DNA from 3 places in the Streptomyces sp. NPDC018031 genome. Region 3 is predicted to be linked to each of the others. Evidence: riboswitches for the same ligand, from Rfam matches in the RefSeq annotation. Region 3 holds a riboswitch; each other region holds the start of a gene.
The links. A riboswitch is a leader RNA that binds a small molecule or an ion and turns the genes downstream of it on or off. The one in region 3 is predicted to bind cyclic di-AMP.
Positions count from the first base shown of each region.

Region 1: it holds a riboswitch for cyclic di-AMP, as region 3 does, so the genes downstream of both, ACH4B3_RS06795 (M23 family metallopeptidase) here and ACH4B3_RS01790 (transglycosylase family protein) in region 3, are expected to answer to the same signal.
Region 2: it holds a riboswitch for cyclic di-AMP, as region 3 does, so the genes downstream of both, ACH4B3_RS22960 (C40 family peptidase) here and ACH4B3_RS01790 (transglycosylase family protein) in region 3, are expected to answer to the same signal.

Region 1 is NZ_JBIRFT010000002.1:101,079-108,769, reverse strand. Features, by position in the region: gene ACH4B3_RS06810 (GNAT family N-acetyltransferase) at 1-296, opposite strand, end outside; gene ACH4B3_RS06805 (HPr family phosphocarrier protein) at 539-820, shown strand; gene ACH4B3_RS06800 (GntR family transcriptional regulator) at 1,072-1,791, opposite strand; gene ACH4B3_RS06795 (M23 family metallopeptidase) at 2,067-2,870, opposite strand; cyclic di-AMP (ydaO/yuaA leader) riboswitch at 2,884-3,038, opposite strand; gene ACH4B3_RS06790 (M16 family metallopeptidase) at 3,382-4,749, opposite strand; gene ACH4B3_RS06785 (M16 family metallopeptidase) at 4,767-6,137, opposite strand; gene ACH4B3_RS06780 (DNA topoisomerase (ATP-hydrolyzing) subunit A) at 6,343-7,691, shown strand, end outside.
Region 2 is NZ_JBIRFT010000011.1:33,099-40,789, reverse strand. Features, by position in the region: gene ACH4B3_RS22970 (molybdopterin-dependent oxidoreductase) at 1-1,550, opposite strand, end outside; gene ACH4B3_RS22965 (FAD binding domain-containing protein) at 1,563-2,396, opposite strand; cyclic di-AMP (ydaO/yuaA leader) riboswitch at 2,771-2,962, shown strand; gene ACH4B3_RS22960 (C40 family peptidase) at 2,966-3,439, shown strand; gene ACH4B3_RS22955 (hypothetical protein) at 3,598-3,744, opposite strand; partial or broken gene ACH4B3_RS22950 (Cmx/CmrA family chloramphenicol efflux MFS transporter) at 4,205-5,314, shown strand; gene ACH4B3_RS22945 (universal stress protein) at 5,577-6,449, shown strand; gene ACH4B3_RS22940 (flavin reductase family protein) at 6,474-7,166, opposite strand.
Region 3 is NZ_JBIRFT010000001.1:425,893-433,583, reverse strand. Features, by position in the region: gene ACH4B3_RS01805 (MFS transporter) at 1-732, opposite strand, end outside; gene ACH4B3_RS01800 (MarR family winged helix-turn-helix transcriptional regulator) at 986-1,471, shown strand; gene ACH4B3_RS01795 (DUF427 domain-containing protein) at 2,039-2,425, shown strand; gene ACH4B3_RS01790 (transglycosylase family protein) at 2,520-3,701, opposite strand; cyclic di-AMP (ydaO/yuaA leader) riboswitch at 3,707-3,915, opposite strand; gene ACH4B3_RS01785 (bifunctional serine/threonine-protein kinase/glutamate ABC transporter substrate-binding protein) at 4,443-6,404, shown strand; gene ACH4B3_RS01780 (PPOX class F420-dependent oxidoreductase) at 6,596-7,006, opposite strand; gene ACH4B3_RS01775 (phosphotransferase family protein) at 7,406-7,691, shown strand, end outside.

The DNA.
Region 1 (7,691 bases), on a different contig from region 3:
CGGTCGTAGCGGACGGTGGCGATGAACTCGTCGCCGATGGTGGCGGCCAGGCCGACCCGGTCGACGTAGTCATGGTGGGTGAAGCGGTGCACGTCCCGGTCCGACAGCCGCGGGTAGGGCGCGAAGAAGCGGTAGTACTTCGACTCGTCCGAGACGTGCTCGTAGAAGCTGACCAGGCGCTGCGCGTCGTCCGGGGTGATGGGACGGATCTGCGCGGTGCCTCCGTCGCGGAGCACCACGTCGGCCTCCCAGTGGGCCGGGTAGCTGTGGCGGTCCGGATCTGACGCGGTCTCCATGGGGCCAGGGTAAGCGCCGGGGCGGACGGCGACACCGGTCCGGATCCGGTCGCGTCAGGGCCGGTCCGGCGCGGCGGTCGGGCCGGTCCGGATCCGGTCGCGGCGCGGGCGGGCCCGGAGGGTGGGCCGCCTCGCGGCCGCCGCCGCGGCCCGGCAGGCTGTGCGGAAAGTCCGTCTCGGACCACCACCGACCACATGAGAGACTGGTCTAGACAACTAGTAACGACCTGAAGGGCTACACCATGGTTGAGCGCCGCGTCACCGTCGGCTGGGCCGAGGGCCTGCACGCCCGTCCCGCGTCGATCTTCGTCCGAGCGGCGACCGCGTCGGGCGTCCCGCTGACGATCGCGAAGGCCGACGGCACGCCGGTCAACGCCGCGTCCATGCTCGCCGTCCTGGGCCTGGGCGCCCAGGGCGGCGAGGAGATCGTCCTGGCCTCCGAGGACGACAACGCCGAGGCGGCCCTCGACCGTCTGGCCAAGCTCGTCGCCGAGGGGCTCGAGGAGCTTCCGGAGACGGTCTGAGCCGAGCGTCCCGGCGCGCCGCGGGCATGCCGCGGTCCCGTGGCACCCGTACCTCCGGCGGTACGGACCCGGTCGGCGACACGGCGAGGCCGCGGTACCCCACAGGGCACCGCGGCCTTTCTGCTGGTCATTCCCGGCGGCAACCGGGCAGGACATTCCGCCGGGAATTACCTTCGGTGTATCCGCCCCCGGTATATCGGGCGGTTGTTACTTCCGATCGCAGACCGTGTTTACGGCGTGTTTCGGCCCGCTCACCGGAAAGGCCGGCGCAGCCGGTATTCCGCCATTTCCCGCTCGGCGTGCGCGGCGGCCAGCGAGCGGGCCCGCTCCGCGTCCTGCCGGGCCACCGCGTCCAGCAGCGCGCCGCGCTCCCCCCAGGACCGTGCCGCCCCGGCGGTGCCCGGCTCGCCGCGCCCGGCCCCGCGGGACGGCGGGCCCGGCACCGGCCGGGACGGGTCCACCGCGTACAGCCAGTCGGTCTTGCGGCGCAGCTGGACCAGCAGCCCGGCCAGCCCGGGGCTGCCGGAAGCCTGCGCCAGCGTCTCGTGGAACCAGTCCCCCAGGGCGCGCAGCTCCCCCGACTGCCCGCGCTCGGCACGCTCCTTGCCGAGCCTGACCAGGCCGCGCAGCACCTTGAGATGGGCCTCGGTACGCCGCTGCGCGGCCCGGGCGGCGCCCAGCGGCTCCAGCAGCACCCGGATGTCGAGCAGATCGGCGACCTCGCGCTCGGAGGGCCGCGCGACGCAGGCCCCGGCGTGCCGGCGGGTGGTGACGAACCCCTCCGACTCCAGGGTCCGCAGCGCCTCGCGCACCGGCACCCGGGAGACCCCGTAGCGGCGCGCCAGCACCTCCTCGGTCAGCCTGCCGCCCGGCTCGTACACACCGGAGACGATGTCGTCGCGAATCGCGGAGCACACCGCGTGTGCCGAAATCCGGCGACCGCTGTGGACCGCGGTGGTATCGCCGCTCATTTCCGGTCCCGCATGGTCGAAACCTCCGCATTAATCGCCGCGAAACGCGATCGATCGACGTGTGTGTTCGACGACTCTATTCCAGACGGCGGGAATTTCGGTCGGCAACCGGGATTTCATGGATATCTTCTGGCCAGGCGGACCTGGCGGGATACCGGCGGGCGGGACACCGGACCGGGCGGCGCGGGGCGGCCGCGGAACGCGCGTGGGCCCCGGCCGGACGGCCGGGGCCCACGCGGTGCGGCGGTACGCCCGGGGGCGTACCGGCGGAAGGATCAGACGTTCACGCCGTGCGAGCGGAGGTAGGCCAGCGGGTCGATGTCCGAGCCGTACTCCGGGCTGGTGCGTGCCTCGAAGTGCAGGTGCGGGCCGGTGGAGTTGCCGGTGCTGCCGGCCAGGCCGATCTGCTGCCCCGGGGTGACCGTCTGGCCGACCGTGACGGAGAGGGCCGACAGGTGGCCGTACTGGGTGTAGGTGCCGTCGTTCATCTTGATGACGACGTTGTTGCCGTAGGCGCCACCGTAGCCGGACTCCACGACGGTGCCCGAACCCACGGACCGCACCGAGGTGCCGGTGGAGGCGTGGAAGTCGATGCCGGTGTGGCTGCCGGAGGACCACAGCCCGCTGGTGGCGTGGTACTGGGTGGAGACGTAGGAGCCCTCGACCGGCAGCACGAAGGTGTTGAGGCGCTTGCGCTCGGCCTCCCGTGCGGCCCGCTCCCGGGCCTCCCGCTCGGCCTTGGCCTTCTTCTCCGCCGCCTCGGCCTTGCGCTTCATCTCGGCGGCCTTGACGGCCGCGGCCTTGCGGGCCTCCGCCTTGGCGGCGGCCTCCTCGGCGGCCACCTCCTGGCTGACGGCCTGGGCGTCGATCTGCTCGGCGATGTCGTCACCGATGACGATCGCCTGGTTCAGGCCGGTGTCCTCGAAGCGCGAGGAGTCGTCGGACGCGGCGAGCGCCGGAGAGGCCAGGGTCGCGACGACGCCGGAGGCGGCGAGCGTGGCCATGCCGGCGACGTTGGCACCGGTGCGGACGGCGCCGCGGGGACGGCGGTGTTTCCCGGTGGGACGGGTGAACGCCATGGTCCGGCGTACTCCTTTCCTTCCTTCTCGCCTACCGGGTTAGCTGACGGGTTCGGAGCAGGAAGGTCTCCTACGGGTCCCTCGTGAGAGGCACCCGATTCACCCCTGGGGATGGTGGGTCCCCGGCTCCCTGGGACGCGTGCCCCGGGGACTCGGCGATGACTGTCCGGGCCGCGGGTGCGACGCAAACTGACGAACAGCCGGATCGAAGCTAGACGGACGATCTTTTGAACACCAAACGGATCACGATTTTTGTTGCCCTCGCCACAGGGCAGAAGCGCTGTCTCACCAACAAACCGGACACCGGAGGCGGATCTTCCGCCCGATGGGCCAACGGCGTGGCGGGCCGATCGACATGACGGGCGGCCGGGCGGCGGATGCGGAACGGCGCCCCGGGACGGGCGGGCCCCCAGCCGGTGACCCGGCACCGGAGGGGGCGCACACAGCCGGGGGCCCCGGCACCGGAGTCACGGTGCCGGGGCTCCCGGGGGAGACCGCCGCTGATCGGCCGTCAGCCGCTGACGACCTTCACCTCGCCGATGCCGAGGGCGCGGACCGGCTCCTCGATGACCGAGGCGTCACCGACCAGCACGGTGACCAGCCGGTCGACCGGGAACGCGTTGACCGCGGCCGCGGTCGCCTCGACCGTGCCGGTCTCCGCGAGCCGCGCGTACAGGTGGGCCTGGAAGTCGTCCGGCAGGTGCTGCTCCACCTGGTCCGCCAGAGTGCCCGCGACGGCGGCCGCGGTCTCGTACTTCAGCGGGGCGACGCCGACCAGGTTCTGCACCGCGACATCGCGCTCCTCGTCGGTCAGCCCCTCCTCGGCGAGGGTGCGCAGCACCTTCCAGGTGTCCTCCAGTGCCGGGCCGGTCACCTCGGTGGCCACCGAGCCGGAGATGGCCAGCATCGCCGCGCCGGTGCCCTCCGGGGTGGACCGCAGCACCTGGCCGAAGGCGCGCACCCCGTAGGTGTAGCCCTTCTCCTCCCGCAGCACGCGGTCCAGGCGGGAGGTGAGGGTGCCGCCGAGGCAGTAGGTGCCGAGCACCTGCGCCGGCCAGACCCGGTCGTGCCGGTCGGCGCCGATCCGGCCGATGAGCACCTGGGTCTGCACCGCGCCGGGGCGGTCCACGATCACCACGCGGCCGGTGTCGTCGGCGGTGATCACCGGGCTGGGCCGCTGCTCCGCCGGACCGCCGGTCCAGGCGCCCAGCGTGTCGGCGAGCGCCTGGTCCAGGTCGACGCCGGTCAGATCGCCGACGACCACCGCGACCGCGCCGGCGGGGCGCACATGGGCCTGGTAGAAGGCGCGCACCGCGGCGGCGTCGATCCGCCGCACGGTCTCCTCGGTGCCCTGGCGCGGCCGGGAGTGCCGGGCGTCGGCCGGGAACAGCTCCCTGGAGAGCGCCATCGACGCCCGGCGGGCGGGGTTGGCCAGCTCGTGCGGGATCTCGTCGAGCCGGTTGGCCACCAGCCGCTCCACCTCGCCCTCGGGGAAGGCGGGGGCGCGCAGCGCGTCGGCGAGCAGCCCGAGGGCCTTGGGCAGCCGGGACGCCGGGACCTCCAGGGAGACCCGGACGGCCGGGTGGTCGGCGTGCGCGTCGAGGGTGGCGCCGCAGCGCTCCAGCTCGGCGGCGAACTCCTCGGCCGTGAGCTTGTCGGTCCCCTCGGACAGGGCACGGGCCATGATCGTGGCCACCCCGTCGAGGCCGGCGGGCTCGGCGTCCAGCGGCGCGTCCAGGTTGATCTCGACGGCGACCACCTGCTGACCGGGGCGGTGGCAGCGCAGCACGGTCAGACCGTTGGGCAGGGTGGCGCGCTCCGGGGCGGGGAAGGCCCACGGCTTGGCGGAACCGGCCTGCGGCTGCGGGTGGAACGTCATGGTGGTGGCGGTGTCGCTCACTGGGCCGACTCCCCTTCTTCCTCGTCGGCGGCCTCGGCGCCGGTCTCGGCATCGGCCCCGGCGGGCCCGGTGGGTTCGTAGACGAGCACCGCGCGGTTGTCGGGGCGCAGCCGGGCCGCGGCCACCTCCCGCACCTCGTCGGCGGTGACGGCGAGCACCCGGTCGACGGCGGTGAGCGCCAGCTGCGGGTCACCGAAGAGCACGGCGAACCGGCACAGTTCGTCGGCGCGCCCGCCGACGGTGGCCAGCCGGTCCAGCCACTCGCGCTCCAGCTGGGCCTGGGCGCGCTCCATCTCCTCCGGGGTGGGGCCCTCGGCGGCGAACCGGGCCAGTTCCTCGTCGACGGCGGACTCGATGTCGGGCACCTCGACACCGGCGGACGTCTTCACGTCGAGCCAGCCCAGCGACGGCGCGCCGGAGAGCCGGAGCATGCCGAAGCCGGCCGCGACGGCGCTGCGGTCGCGGCGTACCAGGCGGTTGTGCAGGCGGGAGGACTCCCCGCCGCCGAGCACGGTCAGCGCCAGGTCGGCGGCGTCCGCCTCACGGGTGCCGTCGTGCGGCAGCCGGTAGGCGGCCATCAGGGCGCGGGAGGGCACCTCCTCCTCGACGACCTCGCGCAGCTGCTCGCCGATGACCTCGGGCAGGCTGCCCTCCCGGGGCGGCTGCTTGCCGTCGTGGGACGGGATCGAGCCGAAGTACTTCTCGATCCAGGCCAGGGTCTGCTCGGGATCGATGTCGCCGACGACCGCGAGCACCGCGTTGTTCGGCGCGTAGTAGGTGCGGAAGAAGGCGCGGGCGTCCTCCAGCGAGGCGGCGTCCAGGTCGGCCATCGATCCGATGGGCGTGTGGTGGTACGGGTGCCCCTCCGGGTAGGCCATGGCGACCAGCCGCTCGAAGGCGGTGCCGTAGGGCACGTTGTCGTAGCGCTGGCGGCGCTCGTTCTTCACGACGTCCCGCTGGTTCTCCAGGCTCTCCTCGTCCAGCGCGGCCAGCAGCGACCCCATGCGGTCGGCCTCCAGCCACAGCGCCAGCTCGACCTGGTGGGCGGGCATCGTCTCGAAGTAGTTGGTGCGTTCGAAACTGGTGGTGCCGTTGAGGGACCCGCCGGCGCCCTGCACCAGCTCGAAGTGGCCGTTCCCCTTGACCTGGGCCGACCCCTGGAACATCAGGTGCTCGAAGAGGTGAGCCAGGCCGGTACGCCCCTTGACTTCGTGGCGCGAGCCGACGTCGTACCAGAGGCAGATCGCGGCGACCGGGGTCAGGTGATCCTCGGAGAGCACCACCCTCAGGCCGTTGGCCAGGCGGTGCTCGGTCGCTGTCAGGCCGCCGGAACCGGCCTGTTGCGTGGCCGTGTGACCCATGGGCATGTACGTCCCTTCGATCGCGTGCTGATGCGGTAGCGAAGCGGTGTGTCGATACAGTCCTGTCACTCTATGCAAGCGGGCCGACATCTGGCGAAGTTCCCGGGCCCGATGTCCCCCCGGGGCGGGGGGTGGTCGGCGTTGTCGGTGCGTCGGTCCACAATGGTCGGCATCAGAACCAGCATCGGCAGTTGAAGGAGCCGCAGCCGCGATGGCCCGCCGCAGCACGAAGACCCCGCCACCGGAGGACTTCGAGGAGCGCATCCTCGACATCGACGTCGTCGACGAGATGCAGGGCTCCTTCCTGGAGTACGCCTACTCGGTCATCTACTCACGGGCCCTGCCCGACGCCCGCGACGGGCTGAAGCCGGTGCACCGGCGCATCCTGTTCCAGATGAACGAGATGGGGCTGCGCCCGGAGCGGTCCTTCGTGAAGTGCGCCCGGGTCGTCGGCGAGGTGATGGGCAAGCTGCACCCGCACGGCGACGCCTCCATCTACGACGCCCTGGTGCGGATGGCGCAGCCCTTCTCGATGCGGCTGCCGCTGGTCGACGGGCACGGCAACTTCGGATCGCTGGGCAACGACGACCCGCCGGCGGCGATGCGGTACACCGAGTGCCGGATGGCCTCGGCGACCTCCCTGATGACGGAGTCGATCGACGAGGACACCGTCGACTTCGCGCCGAACTACGACGGCAGCGAGCAGGAGCCGGTGGCGCTGCCCGCCGCCTACCCGAACCTCCTGGTCAACGGCGCCTCCGGGATCGCGGTCGGGATGGCCACCAACATGCCGCCGCACAACCTGGGCGAGGTGATCGCGGCCGCCCGGCACCTGATCAAGCACCCGGGCGCCGACCTGGACACGCTGATGCGGTACGTCCCGGGCCCGGACCTGCCCACCGGCGGCCGGATCGTGGGACTGGGCGGCATCCGGGACGCGTACGAGACCGGACGCGGCACGTTCAAGATCCGCGCCACGGTGTCGGTGGAGGACGTCAGCGCGCGCCGCAAGGGCCTGGTCGTCACCGAGCTGCCCTTCGCGGTGGGCCCGGAGAAGGTCATCTCCAAGATCAAGGACCTGGTGGGCGCCAAGAAGCTGCCGGGCATCGCGGACGTCAAGGACCTCACCGACCGGGAGCACGGGCTCCGGCTGGTCATCGAGGTGAAGAACGGCTTCAACCCGGAGGCCGTGCTGGAGCAGCTGTACAAGCTGACGCCGATGGAGGAGTCCTTCGGCATCAACAACGTCGCGCTGGTGGACGGGCAGCCGCTGACGCTGGGCCTCAAGGAGCTGCTGGAGGTCTACCTGGACCACCGCTTCGAGGTGGTCCGGCGGCGCAGCGAGTTTCGGCGCGGCAAGCGGCGCGACCGGCTGCACCTGGTCGAGGGCCTGCTGGTGGCGCTGCTCGACATCGACGAGGTCATCCGCATCATCCGCTCCAGCGAGAACGCGGCGGAGGCCAAGCAGTCGCTGATCGAGCGCTTCTCGCTCTCCGAGATCCAGACCCAGTACATCCTGGACACCCCGCTGCGCCGGCTGACCCGGTTCGACCGCATCGA
Region 2 (7,691 bases), on a different contig from region 3:
GCGAAGACGACCTGGCCGAAGCCGTAGCCGCGGAACGCCCCGGCGGGCACCGTGTGGGTGTACACCGCGTAGCCGTCGACCCGGACGGCAGGACAGCGGTAGAGCCCCAGGGGCCCCTGGCAGGCGGCGCGCAGCACGGTCGACCCGTGGTTGCCGTACGCCCCGGTGTCGGAGACGACGCGCAGCCGCAGGGCGGTGAGCGTGCCGTCGCGGCGAGCCCCGGCCGTGACCCGGACGGTGAAGGGGTGGCGCGTGGTGGAAGCGGTGAGCTGCTCGGTGCGGGTGTACTCCAGCCGTACCGGACGGCCGGTGCGCAGCGCGGCGAGCACCACGACGTCCTCGACGAGCATCTCCTGCTTCCCGCCGAAGGCGCCGCCGATGCGGCCGCTGACCACCCGCACCCGGTCCGGCGGCAGTTCGAAGAGGCCGCACAGCGCCCGGCGGGTGAGGTGCGGGGTCTGGGTTCCGGAGCGCACGGTCAGCCGGCCGTCCCCGTCGAACCAGGCGGTGGCGGCGTGGGTCTCCAGAGCGGCGTGCTGGACGCGCGGGGTGCGGAAGGTCTCCTCGTAGACGGTGTCGGCCTCGGCGAGTCCGCGTTCGAGGTCACCACTCGCGGTGTGCACCTCGTCGACGGTGTTGCCGGCCGGATGGACCCGTACCGCGTCCGGCAGCAGGGCCTGTTCGGGGTCGGACACGGCGGGCAGCACCTGGTAGGTGACCCGGACCGCGCGGCACCCCTCCTCGGCGGCCGCCTCGCTGTCGGCGACCACCGCGGCCACCCGCTGCCCGGGGTGGCGGACCACGTCGTCCAGTACGCGGGTGTCGGCGGGATCGTCGTCGTCGTGCTCATGGCGCCCGGTGGAGAAGCGGGTGGCGGGCGCGTCGAGGTGGGTGAGGACCGCGCGCACCCCGCGTACCGCGCGGGCCGCGGTGGTGTCGATGGCGCGGATGCGCGCGTGCCGGTGCGGTGACCGCACGAGTTTGAGGTGGAGCAGGCCGGGCGGGCTGGTGTCCACGGTGAACCGGGCGGTGCCGGTGACCACCTCCCGCCCGGCGGGCGTCGGTGCCGGCCGGCCGCTGCCGCCGGGGCGGTCGGCCGTGGCCGGCTCCGGGGGGTGGCCGGCACCGCGCAGCGCCTCCTCGACCGCCCGGTAGCCGGTGCACCGGCACAGGTTGCCCTTGAGGGTCTGCGGCAGGTCCGCTAGCTGTTCGGGCGTCAGCACCGCCGCGGTCATGATCATGCCGGGGGTGCAGAAGCCGCACTGGAAGCCCTGGGCGTCGAGGAACCGCTGCTGGAGGGGGTGGAGCGCGTCCCCGTCGGCGAGGCCCTCGACGGTGGTGACCGAGCGTCCGGCGACGCGGACCGCCGGGTGGAGGCAGCTGTGCACCGCGACGCCGTCGACGTGCACGGTGCAGGCACCGCAGTCCCCGGTGTCGCAGCCCTTCTTCACCCCGAACCAGCCGTGGTCGCGCAGGAAGGTGCGCAGGCACTGGCCGGGGGCGGGGGGCCGGCGGACCTCCTGCCCGTTGACGCGGACCCGGAACGGCATGTCTCTCCTCCGTTACCCGTTGCCGCCGCCCGCGAGCAGCTCGCGGCGGACCTCTTCGGCCAGGTGGAGCGCCATGTGACGGCGCCACCGGGCTGAGCCGTGGATGTCGTCGACCACCGCCGCCGGCGGGACGGCCCGCCGGACCGCGTCCCGCAGCCGGCCCTCGGCGGGCGGCCGGGAGAACGTGATGCGCACCGGCCTGGGGGTGGCCGCGCTGATGGTGAGGGTGAGACGGTGCGAACGCGGGTCGTGGACGCCGGTCACCAGGGCGGCGGACCGGCCGTGGGGCCGCAGGGCCGCCCGGCGGCATGCGGTGCGGGCGTCCAGCGGTCCGGTGGGCAGGGTGATCGAGCGCAGCAGCTCACCGGGGCGCAGGGCGGTGCGCCCGGGGCCGGTCACGAACCGGAGCACCGGCAGCCGTCTGCGGCCGCCGTCGGGCGCGTACAGCAGGCACACGCCGTCCAGCGCGGCGGTGAGCGAGACCATCGGAGCGGCCGGCAGCGCCAGGCACAGGTTGCCGCCGACGGTGGCGGTGTTCCACACCTTGAAAGAGGAGGAGAAGGCGCGGCAGCAGAACGCCATCAGGTCGCGGGCCCGCGGCCAGGGGCCGCCGCGGGCCTCGGCGAAAGCCAGCAGCTCGGCGACGGTGCAGGTGGCGGCGATCTCCAGGCCGTGCTCGGTGACGGTCAGCGGCGCCCAGCCCATGGCTCCCAGGTCCCGGAGTCTGCGCAGCTCGGGCCGCGGTTCGGCGAACAGGTGGGTGCCGCCGGCCAGCCAGGCGTCACCCGGTTGCCAGGGGGCGCCGCTCCGGCCGTCGATGACCTCGCGCACCGTTGTCAAGTCCACGTCTTGTTCCTCGTCCGCGCCGCCTCGGGCCGACCCCGCGCCGACGCGTGCGGGCGGGCGCACTGTTCAACCCGGCCGCGAGCCCGGCGTCACGCGGCGTCCGGGTGAAGTCCCGTGTCGGAGCAGTGCGATGTGGCCGGGGTCCAGCGGCCGTCGACCCCTCCTCGATCGTCCGCGGACATCCTTGATCGCGTCCGTCAAGTGCCCTGCTATTGCGGTCAATTGACGGTCGGCCGGCTGAAGAAGGGCGGACGGATTTCCCACGGGAGAGGGAGTGAATAAGTTCACAGAACCCCATTTTGGCTCTGCGGAACGGCGATTGATGTCGCAAGATCTCTCTCCGGAACGAATACCCCGTCACCGAGGCGGGGCCGTCCGGGCGCACGCCGAGTCCTGCCGACGCCCCGGATGACCGCACACGACAGTGAGCCGGCAGGAGCGGGAGACCCGAGCACGACGGGCCATGAACGCGATGGTCCTTGGGGTGAAGCCACGGAAGTGGCCGGGCAACTTCGCCTGCCCGAACCCGACAGGTCATCTTTCGCAGGCGTATGACGAAGGGCATAGCCATGTCTGCGATTCCGTCCATACCTCCGTGCATTTCCCGGGCCGGGGCCGTGTCGGCCCTCACCGCCGCCACCGTGACCGCGTCGTTGCTGGTCCCGGGCCTGGCGGCGGAAGCGGAAGCCGCCACGCCGGCGGCCAAGGCCCTCAAGGTGGCCGCCGCGAAGAAGGGCTCCCCGTACCGCTACGGAGCGGCGGGCCCGAACCGGTTCGACTGCTCCGGTCTGACGCTCTACTCGTACAAGAAGGCGGGGAAGACGCTGCCCCGGACGGCGGCCGCCCAATACAACAGGACACGCCATGTGTCCGTCGGCTCACGCAAGCCGGGTGACCTCGTGTTCTTTCACTCCGGCGGTCGTGTGTACCACGTCGGGATCTACGCCGGGAAAAACCAGATCTGGCATTCTCCCAAGCCCGGGACATCGGTGCGCAAGGAAAAGATCTGGACCGGAAAGGTCTGGTACGGACGCGTCAAGTGATCAATCACCGGGCGCCGGAAACCCGCGTGTTCTCCGTTGCGTCGGAGGCGGGAACGGAATGCGGTGGCGGTGGGTCCGTGGGATGCCGGTGAAGCCCTGAATCGCCGGCACCCGCCGGCGTCCCGGGCTTCTCCGGCCCACCGCTCGCCCGGTACCGCTCAGTGCCGTCCGCGCAGCCTGCTGAGGAGCCGGCGGGCCTGGGACCGCCGCCGCGGGTCGGCGGCGGCCCGCCGCGCCGTGTCCATCGCCCGCTGCCCCTGCGGGGTGCGGCTGAACCGTCTGATCCTGGCGAACAGTCCGGACATGAACTCCTCCTTGCACAGTGGGTCCCGACGGGGCCGGTGCACCGCCGGTGCGGACTCCCCTACCCCCCGGCGCACCGCCGACACGCCGCCGGCCCGGCCGGGGCGGCGGAATGCGGTGGACGGCCCGGACCCGGCTGACTAGTCTTCGCCCCATGTCCAGCCCCGAGGCATCCAGACGCTAGCCACCGGTCGTCCCGGTGGCTGATCGTGCCGGCACCTCCGCGCCCCGCCGCCGCCCCTGCGGCCGCGGGCCTCGCGGTGCGTGCTCCGCTGCCACCGGACCGCCGTCGTACGGGCTGTCTTCGACCCGGACCGCGCGTCCCCTCCGTGACGCCGGCGGGTCTTCCTCCGCGTGATGGTCCGGCGGCTTCCGTGTGCCGTGTCCTCCGCGACGCCGGCCGGGCCCGCCACAGCCGTGACGCGGCCCTGTCGATCCATGATGCGGTTGTGGAGTACTGCTGTGCCCTTCGTTCTGTATCTGCTCGGACTGGCGGTCTTCGCCCAGGGGACGTCCGAGTTCATGCTGTCCGGGCTGACCCCGGACATCGCCGCCGACATGCGCGTGTCCATCCCCACCGCCTCCCTGCTGACCTCGGCTTTCGCCGTCGGGATGGTGGTCGGCGCGCCGGTGATGGCGGTGCTCGGCCGGCGCTGGTCGCCGCGCCGCGCGCTGCTGACCTTTCTGACCGTCTTCCTCCTCGTCCACGTCCTCGGGGCGGTCACCACCGACTTCCGGACGCTGGTCGCCGCCCGGGTGGTGGGGGCGCTGGCCAACGCCGGCTTCCTGGCGGTGGCCGTGACCACCGCGACCGGCCTGGTGGAGCCGAACCTCAAGGGACGGGCCACCTCCGTCCTCCTCGGGGGCGTCACCCTCGCCTGTGTGGTGGGTGTGCCCGCGGGGGCCCTGCTCGGACAGGTGTGGGGATGGCGCTCGGCGTTCTGGGCGGTCGCGCTGCTGTCGGTGCCGGCCCTGGCGGCGATCGTGCGGTCGGTGCCCGGTGGCGTCCCCGGCCCCGCCGCCGGCAGCGTCCGGGGCGAGCTGCGGTCGCTGCGCGACCGGCGGCTGCTGCTCGTCCTGCTGCTGGGCGCGCTGGTCAACGGTGCCACGTTCTGCGCGTTCAGCTATCTCGCGCCGCTGGTCACCGAGGTGACCGGGCTGGGGTCCGGGTGGGTGCCCGCCGTGCTGGCGCTCTTCGGCATCGGCTCGTTCCTGGGGGTCACCGTGGGCGGCCGGATGGCCGACACCCGGCCGGTGCGGCTCCTGGTGGTCGGCGCGCCGGTCCTGCTGGCCGGCTGGGCCGGGTTCGCGCTGACCGCGGGCAGCACGGGGGCGACGGTGGTGTTCGTCCTGGCCCAGGGGACGCTGTCGTTCGCCGTCGGGTCCACGCTCATCTCACAGGCGCTCTACGCGGCCGCCGCCGCGCCGACCCTGGCCGGTGGGTTCGCCACGGCCGCGTTCAACGTGGGTGCCGCCGCCGGGCCGTGGCTGGGCGGGCTGGCGATCGCGGCCGGCCTCGGATACCGCGCACCGTTGTGGGTAAGTGTGTCGCTGGTCGCGCTCGCCCTGGTCACCGCCGCCGCGGCGTGGGTCGTCGGGGGCGGCGCGGCCGGCCGCCACGACCAGGCGCCGGACCCGGCCACGCAGCCGGCCGGTCCGGTCCGGGGCCCGCGGTGCGCCGACGGCCCCGGACCACGTCGCGGGCTCCCCGTCCCGGACCCCGGTGACGGCCCCCCGGGGGCATGACGGCACCACCGGCATGCGAGCACCGCGGCGAGCGCCCATGGTGGAGGCATCGAACGTGCCGGACCGTCACCACTGGAGGCCGCTTCACATGACTGGCACCATCACCGTCGGGCTGGACGGGACCGAGGAGTCCGCCGGCGCCGCCGACTGGGCGGCGCGGGAGGCCGACCGCACCGGCATGGCACTGCGTCTGGTCCACGCCCACCTGTGGCAACCGCTGGACGCGCCCGTCGCGCCGGACGCCGGCACACAGCAGCGGCAGGCACGGAAGCTGCTGGCGGACGAGGAGGCGCGGCTGACCGCGCTCGTCCCCGGGCTGTCGGTCGACAGCGAGCTCCTGGCCGAGGACCCGGTCCCGGCGCTGGTCGCCGAGGCCGCGCGGGCCGAGATGCTGGTACTGGGGTCACGCGGGCACGGTGCGCTGGTCGGCTACCTGCTCGGCTCGGTGTCACTGCACGTGCTGCGCCAGGCCGAGCGGCCGGTCGTCGTGGTGCACGGGCGCGCTCCCGCCGGCTCCGCGGCGGCCGGCTCGGGCGAGGTGCTGGTGGGGGTGCAGGAGTCGGACGAGTCGGGTTCCGCGGTGCTGGAGTTCGCCTTCCGGGCGGCCGCGGCGCGCGGTGCCACCGTGCGGGCGGTACGCGCCTGGACCCTGCCGCCCCCCTTCACCTGGACTCCCGGGGCGTTGAGCGCGGTCGATGAGGCGGGGGGCCTGGAGTCGCTGCACAAGAAGCTGCTCGCGGACGCGGTACGGCCGGTGCGGGAGAGGTATCCGCAGGTGGACGTGGTCGAGCACACCGAGATCGGCGCGGCCGCCGAGGTGCTGCTGACCAACGGCGCCGACGCCGGTCTGGTGGTCGTCGGGCGCCGGGCCCGGGACGGCGGGCTGCGGCGGATCGGCGCGGTGGCGCACGCCGTACTGCACCACGCCGCCGCGCCGGTGGCGGTGGTCCCGCACGTCTGACGCCGGGTCGGTTCCCGCCCGGGGTCAGCGGGCGGGAACCTCCCGGGCACGCTCGATGTCCGGGCCCCGGTAGAGCCGTTCCGGGATGCTCGCCAGAGTGGAGGGGTGCACCTGCGGCCCGAGGCCGTAGAACTTCTGGAAGCTCATGATCAGCGGCCGCCAGGCATCGGGGTCGACCCGGTCGGGGCTGCCGTCCATCCGGATGTCCTCGTGCACGTGGACCCGCTGGACGCGCACCTCGAAGGTGAGGATCGAACCGCGCTGCCGCTCGTCGTCCTCGGCCAGCGGGTGCACCGCCTCGACCACCGTTTCCATGGCGACCGGGCACTCGGCGACCCGGGGCGGGCCGACGGTCTCGGAGCCGACCGGGGTGAGCCCGGCCCGGGCGAACTTCTCCGGCTCGTGCCGGTATCCGCGCTTCGCCTTGCCGGGCGGGACGGGATCCGTCCCGGTGGTCAGGGCGAGCCGGTCCACCGCCGGCGCGAGGGCGTCGGAGGGGAGGTTCACCACGCACTCTCGGGTGCGGAGCAGGTTCTGTGCCGTCTGCGAACGGGCTCCCAGCCCCAGGACGGCCCGCCAGCCGAGCCAGAACACCGAGGACATCGGCGCCAGGTTGGCCCGTCCGTCCTCGTTCAGCGTGGACAGCAGCGCCACCGGCGTGCCGAAGTAGAGGATGCCGGGCTCGATGGCGGTGTGGGTGGCAAGGGTCGTGGTCACGGCGGCCAGTCTGGTCCCGGGTGGCACCGGGTGCTGGCGGTCATCGGACATCGCGTTGCGGGGCCGGCGGCGGTGCCCGCACCGGCCCCGCCGCGGTACGGCCCCGCGGCTCGGCCGGTACGGCCCGCAGCTGCCGCGGCCTCGCGTGCGTCGATCGGTTCCTCCCGGTGCTCGTGCGCCCGGGCGCACGCGGCGTCGAGCGGGCCGATGGGACTCCGGCCGAGTTCGGTCAACCGGTACCCGACGTGGCGCGCCGGGGTGGTGTGCACCGTGCGGGCCACCAGGCCGTCGCGTTCCGGGTGTGACGGCGCCCCGGCCGGAGGTGGCCGACCGCTCCGTGCGGTGCCCGGGCGCCGACACTCCCACGCCCGGCCGAATCCGCCCGCCACGAGCGGTCGGTGAGGTCGGCTGGAGGGGTGTGCGCGCCGGAGCGTGGTGCTTCCGGCCGCCACGGCGTGGCGCCGCCGCCCCTTCCCCTCCGGAGGCACCGGGCGGCGCCGCGCCGGCGGGAGCCATGTCGGCCGG
Region 3 (7,691 bases):
GCCCCAGTCGCCGCCCTTGGTGATGGGCAGCAGCAGCGCCACCAGCCCGGCCGACAGCCCGAGCGCGCCCGCGACGTCGAAGCGCCCCGGGGTGCGGACCGACGACTCCGGTACCACCAGCAGCACCAGCACGATCGCCACCGTGCCCAGCCCGGCGGCACCGTAGAAGAGGGTGTGCCAGTCCGTGTGCTGGGCCACCAGCGCGGCGGCGGGCAGTCCGAGCGCGCCGCCGATGCCCAGCGAGGAGCTCATCAGCGCCATCGCGGAGCCCAGCTTCTGCGGCGGCAGCTCGTCCCGCATGATGCTGATCCCGAGCGGGATGGCGCCCATGGCGCCGCCCTGGATCGCCCGGCCGGCCACCATGGGCACCAGGTCGGACGTCATGGCGCACACCAGTGAGCCGGTGACCAGCAGGGCGAGCGCGACCAGCAGCATCCGCCGCTTGCCGTACATGTCGCCGAGCCGGCCCATGACGGGTGTCGAGACGGCGCCGGCCAGCAGCGTGGCGGTCACCACCCAGGACGCGTCGGAGGTCGAGGTGGAGAGCAGCCGCGGCAGGTCGGTGAGGAGCGGGACGACGAGCGTCTGCATCACGGACACGGCGATGCCGCAGAAGGCGAGCACGGCCACGAACGCGCCGCCCGCCTGGCGCTCCGTCGCCGTGCGCCCGTCCGGAGCCCCCGGGGGAGGGGGTTCCGCCGGGCCGACGGGGTCGCTGGCTTTCTCGGACATTCGGGGCCGCCTCCATGAGGTGGGTTCAGGCAGTGCGCTGCGGGGCCCGGCGGCCCGTGCCGGGGCCCGGGGTGGAGCGGGTGGACGACATCGCCGACGCGTACATGCCGGACGGTCGGGATGTGCATCATACACACAATGTGTATCGTGCATATCCAGTACCGGAGGGGTGCACTCCGTTCTGTGCATAAGGCAAAATCATGGTCAAGGGACCGATGGCCCGAGGACGGGCGGCGGCAGCGAGGAGAAGTGCGTGGCGGACCGCCTCGAACGGCTGGAGCGCGAGCTGATGCTGCTCGCCCGGTGCCATGTCATGACGCCCCGTGAGCGCCGCTCCGACCGCCCGTACCAGCTCGAACGCTCCGCCTACGTGCTGCTGTCCCGGCTCGACGCCGAAGGGCCGATGAGCATCGGCCGGCTCGCGGAGGCCTTCCAGCTGGACGTCTCCACCGTCAACCGGCAGACCGCCGGGCTGCTCCGGCTCGGCCTCCTGGAACGCATCCCGGACCCGGACGGCGGCCTCGCCCGCAAACTCCGGATGACCGAGGTGGGCGCCAAGCGGCTGGCGGCCGACCGCACCCTGCGGCGGGACGGCCTCGGACGCATCCTGGCCGACTGGACCCCGGACGAACTCGCCGACTTCGAGGCGGCCCTGACCCGCTTCAACCGGGTGGTGGAGGAGTACGAGGGCCGCGACTGGCCCCGCCGGAACACCGAGCCCCCGCCGCCCGGCGACTGACCGGCCCCCGCCGCCCGGCACCCGGCGCGCTCCCGCGGTCCGGCAGCTGCCGGCGCACGCCGGCACCAGTCTTCGGGCAGCGGGCGGAACCGCGCCTCCCGGCACCCGGCGCGCCCCCGCGGCCCGGCAGCCGATCGGCCCCGCCGGCACCAGTCTTCGGGCGGCGGGCGGAACCGCGCGGTCCGGCACCCGGCGCAACCCCGCGGTCCGGCAGCTGCCGGCGCACGCCGCCCGGCAGCCCACCGGGCCTCGCCTCCCGGCAGTCGACCGCACCCTCCGCCCGCGGCGGTCGGCGAGCCGGCCGCACCTTCCGCCGGGCAGCCGGCGAGCCCGACGCACCCCAGCCCGGGCCCTTCAAACGCCCCGGCACGTGGCACGCGGCCCGCGCGGAGACGATCGGTCGGGCCCCCGAGGTGGCCGGGGCCCGCACGGAGGCGACCGGGCCGGCCTCCGTGCGGGCGACCGGACCGGGGTCTGCGCGCGGGGCGCACCGGCCGGGAATCCCAACCCGCCCCCCGGTGTTCCCCCAACGACACCGAGCGGACGCCATCCGAGGGGGAACCCGTCATGAGCGACCAGCACACCACCGCCCACCGCGTCGAGGTCGTGCGCGGCTCGCAGCGCGTACGGGTCGAGATCGCCGGCCAGGTGGTCGCCGAGTCCACCCGGCCGCTGCTGGTGCACGAGACCGGCCTGCCGGTCCGCTACTACCTGCCCGTCCAGGACGTGGACCTGAGCCTCTTCGAGCCCACCGCCCACCACACCGTCTGCCCCTTCAAGGGCACCGCCTCGTACTGGTCCTACACCGGCCCGGGCGGGACGCACCGCGACGTCGTGTGGGCCTACCCGGACCCGATCCCCGCCGTCGCCGAGCTCAAGGACCACCTGTCCTTCTACGACACCGTCGCCGACATCGCCGTCACCGGCGATTCCCCCGCTCCGCCACCCGCCTGACCACCCGTCGGCGGAACGCCGAAGTGCCCGGCCCGCACGGTGGCGGACCGGGCACTCCGGACTACGGCACGTCGGCCGTCAGGACGTCGGCACCTCAGATGCTGACGCCGTGGGCGCGCAGGTAGGCGATCGGGTCGATGTCGGAGCCGTAGCCGGCACCGGTGCGGACCTCGAAGTGCAGGTGCGGGCCGCTGCTGTTGCCGGTGGAGCCGGACAGGCCGATCTGCTGACCACCGGAGACGGTCTGACCGGCGGAGACGGACAGCGACGACAGGTGGGCGTACTGGCTGTACTTGCCGTCTGCGTGGCGGATGACGACCTGGTTGCCGTACGAGCCGCCCCAGCCGGCCGAGACGACCTCACCCGGGCCGATGGCCTTGACGGTGGTGCCGGTCGGGACCGGGAAGTCCGCACCGGTGTGGTAGCCGCTGGACCAGGCGCTGCCGGCCTGGTGGTACGGGGTACCCAGGACCAGGTTGGCGACCGGCGCGGTGAAGCCGGAGGCGGACGGCGCCTCGGCCGGGGCGGCGGCGGGCTTCGCGGCCGGCTTCGGGGCCTCCTGCTTGGGGGCCGCGGGCTTCGGGGCCTGCTGCTTCGGGGCCTCGGCGGTCAGCGCCAGCTCCTGGCCCGGGAAGATCAGGTTCGGGTTGCCGCCGATGACCTCGCGGTTCGCGTCGTACACGGCCTTCCAGCCACCGTCCACGTCGTGCGACTCGGCGATCTTGAACAGGCTGTCACCGCGGACCACGGTGTACTCGGAGCCCTCGGCCGGCTTGGTGGCGGGGGCGTCCTGCTTCGGGGCGGCCTTCGGCGCGGCGGCCACCGGCTTGGGGGCGGGCTTCGCCGGGGCGGGAGCCGCCTCCTTCTTCTCACCGTCGGGGGAGATGGCCGGGGCCGGCCCGCCCTTGGTGAGGCCGGCCTTCACCGAGCACACCGGCCAGGCGCCGGGGCCCTGCTCGGCCAGCACCTTCTCGGCGATGGCGATCTGCTGGTCCTTGGTGGCGAGGTCGGCACGCGGCGCGTAGTCCAGGCCGCCGAACGCCGCCCAGGTGGACTGCGTGAACTGCAGGCCACCGTAGAAGCCGTTACCGGTGTTGATGCTCCAGTTGCTGGTGCTCTCGCACGCCGCGACCTTGTCCCAGGTCTCGACGGAGGCGGCGCTCGCCGAAGTGGCGCCGACGAAGGGAAGGGCCACACCGGCACCGCCCGCGGCGAGCGCGAGCGAGACCTTGGCGATACGGCCGGGGTTATAGCGACGGTGACGTCCGCGAGACATAGGGGTGTTCCTCTCCTACGCCTGCGAGGTGAGCTGTCGGGTTCGGGCTGGAGTTGCCCGGCCGCGTCCTGAGCAGCGGTCATCCCACCGCAACGCGTCTTCACCCCAAGCCGGCCGTGCGAATGCCCGGTCCGGCACTTACCTGGTTCCCCCGCTCCTGCCGTGATGCGTCGTGGGATCCGCAACCGGCGGCAGGATTAGGCGCTCCGGTTACAGGCTCCCGAGCAGTGATTGCCGAAGGGAGCGGGCGCCACCGTAATCAGAACGAATTCGCCGCCACAAGCCACGTGACCTGCGTCAAAGATCCATTCTCCGAATTACTTCCGCTTTACGTCACGCTGCGCTCCGGATCTCTTCCGTACCGAAATGGAGATCTTGCACAATGGCGTCCTGGAAAAGCGCCCGGTAATCGACCTGACGCAAAGTGCGCGGGACGCGACGGAGCGGTCACGGGTTGACGCCCCCGTCCGTGACCTCCCTCACCCGGGCCAGCTATAAGGGCATGAGTCATTAAAAGTCCGTTTTGTGTCAATGAGTTGGGCGCCGCGCCGCCCGATCGATGGACAAAACGCCCATCCGTTCCCGCCGCTCCCGGCCGCGGCGCCTCCGACTGCCGGGTTCACCGCTCGCCTGCCCGCGACCGGGCAGCTGTGGCAGAGTTGGCCCGGGCTTCGGCCCGAGGGCCCGCGGATCCTCGCAGACGACCCTGCCCGGGGCCCTCGTCCGGGTGAAGGGGGCCGTGTGGCGCGGGTGATCGACGACCGTTTCGAGCTGCTGGCGCGGCTCGGCGGCGGCGGCATGGGAACCGTGTGGAAAGCGCGTGACCTGGCGCTCCACCGCGAAGTGGCACTCAAGGAAGTGCGCCCACCCGACCCGGGACTCGCCGAGTACGACCCCGAGGCCGCCCGCGCCCTGCGCGCCCGCGTCCTCCGGGAGGCCAGGGCACTCGCGCGCGTGGACCACCCCAACGTCGTCACCATCCACCACATCGTGGACGGCGGTGAGCATCCCTACCCCTGGCTCGTCATGGAACTCGTCACCGGTGGATCGCTCCAGGACCGGCTCGACCGCGGCCTGCTCGCGCCCGCCGAGGCGGCCCGGGCCGGCCGCGGGATGCTGGACGGCCTCCGCGCGGCACACGCGGCGGACATCCAGCACCGCGACATCAAGCCCGCCAACATCCTGCTGCGCCCCGACGGCCGCCCGGTCCTCACCGACTTCGGCATCGCCGCCGTCCTGGACTCCACCGTCCTGACCGCCACCGGCTCGATCATCGGCACCCCCGACTACATGGCACCGGAACGCGTCGCCGGCCAGGACGGCGGGCCCGCGGCCGACCTGTGGTCGCTGGCCATGACGCTCTACGTGGCCGTGGAGGGGCACAACCCGCTGCGCCGCGGCAACACCCTGGCCACGCTCGCCGCCGTCCTCAGCGAGGACGTCCCGCCGCCACGGCACGCCGGACCGCTGACCGGAGTGCTGACATCGGTCCTGGTACGCGACCCGGACCGGCGCCCGGACGCGCCGACCCTGGACCGGCTGCTGGCCGAGGCCGAGGCCGCCGCGATGGCCGCGGCCCGGCCGGCCCACGCGTCCCCCGACGCCCCCGTCCCGGACCCGCCCGGCCCCACCGGCCCGCGACCCCCCACCCAGCCGGCCACCGCGCCCGCCTCCGCCGCCCCGCCGCCGCCCGCGCCCGCCCCGCCGCGGCCCGCGCCCGCCTCGCCGCCGCCCGCGCCCGCCCCGCCGCCGCCCGCCTCCGCCGCCCCGCCGCCGCCCTCGCCGGCCCGGCCGCCGACGGCCCGGCTGCGCCACGGGCGGGTCTACGCGTCGGCGCTCGGCGCGCTGGGCGTCGTCGGCGTCCTGCTGTGGACCCTGCTGCCCTGGGGCGACCCGGGCGGCGGAGAGGCGGAAGGCCGCACACCCCGCAGCCCGGGCACCTCCGGCACACCCGGCGGCGACCCGGCCGGCGCCTCCGGCGGCAGCGGCACCCCCGGTGGCAAGAAGATCACCATCGGGGTCAAGTTCGACCAGCCCGGGATCGGACTCAAGACCCCGGACGGCCGGCACAGCGGCTTCGACGTGGACGTGGCCACGTACATCGCCAGGCAACTGGGCCACGACCCCCGCGACATCGAGTGGAAGGAGGCCCCCAGCGCCGACCGCGAACGTCTGCTGCAACGCGGCGAGGTCGACTTCATCGTCGCCACCTACGCCATCACCGACGCGCGGGCCACCAAAGTCGACTTCGTCGGTCCCTACCTGGTCGCCCACCAGGACGTGCTGACCCGCGCGAACGGCCCGTCCGTCGACAAGCCCGCGGACCTGAACGACAAGAAGCTCTGCTCGGTCACCGGCTCCCTCCCCGGACTCAACATGAAGACCAAGTTCGCCCCCCGGGCCCAGCTCCTGGAGCGCGACACCATTCCGCAGTGCCTGGCCGGACTGGCGAACGGCGAAGTGGACGCCGTCACGGCCGACGACGCCGTACTCGCCGGCTGGGCCGCCCGGGAGCCCGGCACTTACGAGCTGGCCGGCCTGGAACTCACCTACGAGCGCTACGGCATCGGCGTTCCCAAACGCAGCGACCTCAGGAACGGAATCCGCCAAGCGCTGCGGAAAATGACGGCGGACGGGGCCTGGGACACGGCGATGACCGAGAATCTCCCCCTCCTTCGGGCCGAAGCCCCGCCCCAGCAATAACCCCGCCGGAACCCTCGCGTCGGACCGTCGCACGATTCCCGGACATCGGCCGCTGTCGGGCCGCGGGAACCATGCCGCAAACGCGCAATGGTGAACCTGCGGACGGCCTTTCGGAGGGTCCGGGGGTCACTCGGTCCGCGACCGCTTCCGGAGCCCGCGGGAACCGAGCCGATTCGCTTTCCGGTCCTGCCTCACCCGACCTCGCGGGAGTCGGTCCCCCGCGCCTCCAGGTTCCAGGCGACGACCTTCCGGGGGTGGACGCGAATGATGTCCCGGCTGAAGTAGTCGGGTGCCACGGGTGGCACGTCGACGGTCAGCACCTCGGCCCGGCCCCTGATCTCGACCCCGCGCCCCCACCCGCCCGCGACCGGGTCATCGGCCGGAGCCAGATCGTCGACCAGCACGGAGACGTCGGGACGGGCCTGCGCGTTGCGGTACTTCCGGCTGCGGGCCATGTCGGGCCCACCGATGTCGATGGTGCCGTCGTCGTTGAGCCGGAAGCCCACCGGGCGGACCTGCGGACCCCCGTCGGGTCCGATGGTGGCGAGCCGGGCCAGCGGCTGGGCGGCGAGGTACTCGCGCTCCTTCTCAGTGAAGATCATGCGGCCGACCCTAGAAACTCAACCGCGGTCGAGGTCAAGGCCGCCGAGGCCGCCCGCCGCGACTGCCGCGGCCCTCCCGGAGCCACGCCCGCCCCCGCACACCGCCTGTGCGTGATCACCCTCATGAGACGGCCGGCAGCCGCATCCGGCCGCGAATACGCAAAAGACCCCGCTTCAGCTGACTCGCTGATCGCGGGGTCTTCCGGCACTTCTCGCGAAGTGCCCCCGGCAGGATTCGAACCTGCGCACACGGCTCCGGAGGCCGGGAGAGCTCAAGACGCCCCGAACCGGTTGACCTGCGGCGGAGTGCCTGGCTGGCCCCGCTCACAGCAAGATCATCACGCCATTATGACGTGGCCGTCTGTCGCGGCGCTCCGGGCGGGCGGTAGCGTCGACGGCATGATCTCGGGCGATGGCGGGGCCCCGAACGGGGCGACGGAGTTCACAGAGGAGAGCGCGAGGGGGGTCCTGGGAGAGAGCTGCCTCGCGGCTGGACTCAACCCCGCGGGTGCTGAGCTGCTGAGGCTCGGCTCCAATGCTGTCTACCGCCTCGCATCCGCGCCAGTGATCATCCGCATCGCCAGAGACCCCGACAGCCTGAAAGAGATGCAGCGGGCGGTCCGCGTCGCCCGGTGGCTGGAGACGGAGAGCTTTCCCGCGACCCGGGTGCTGCCCGACGTCCGTC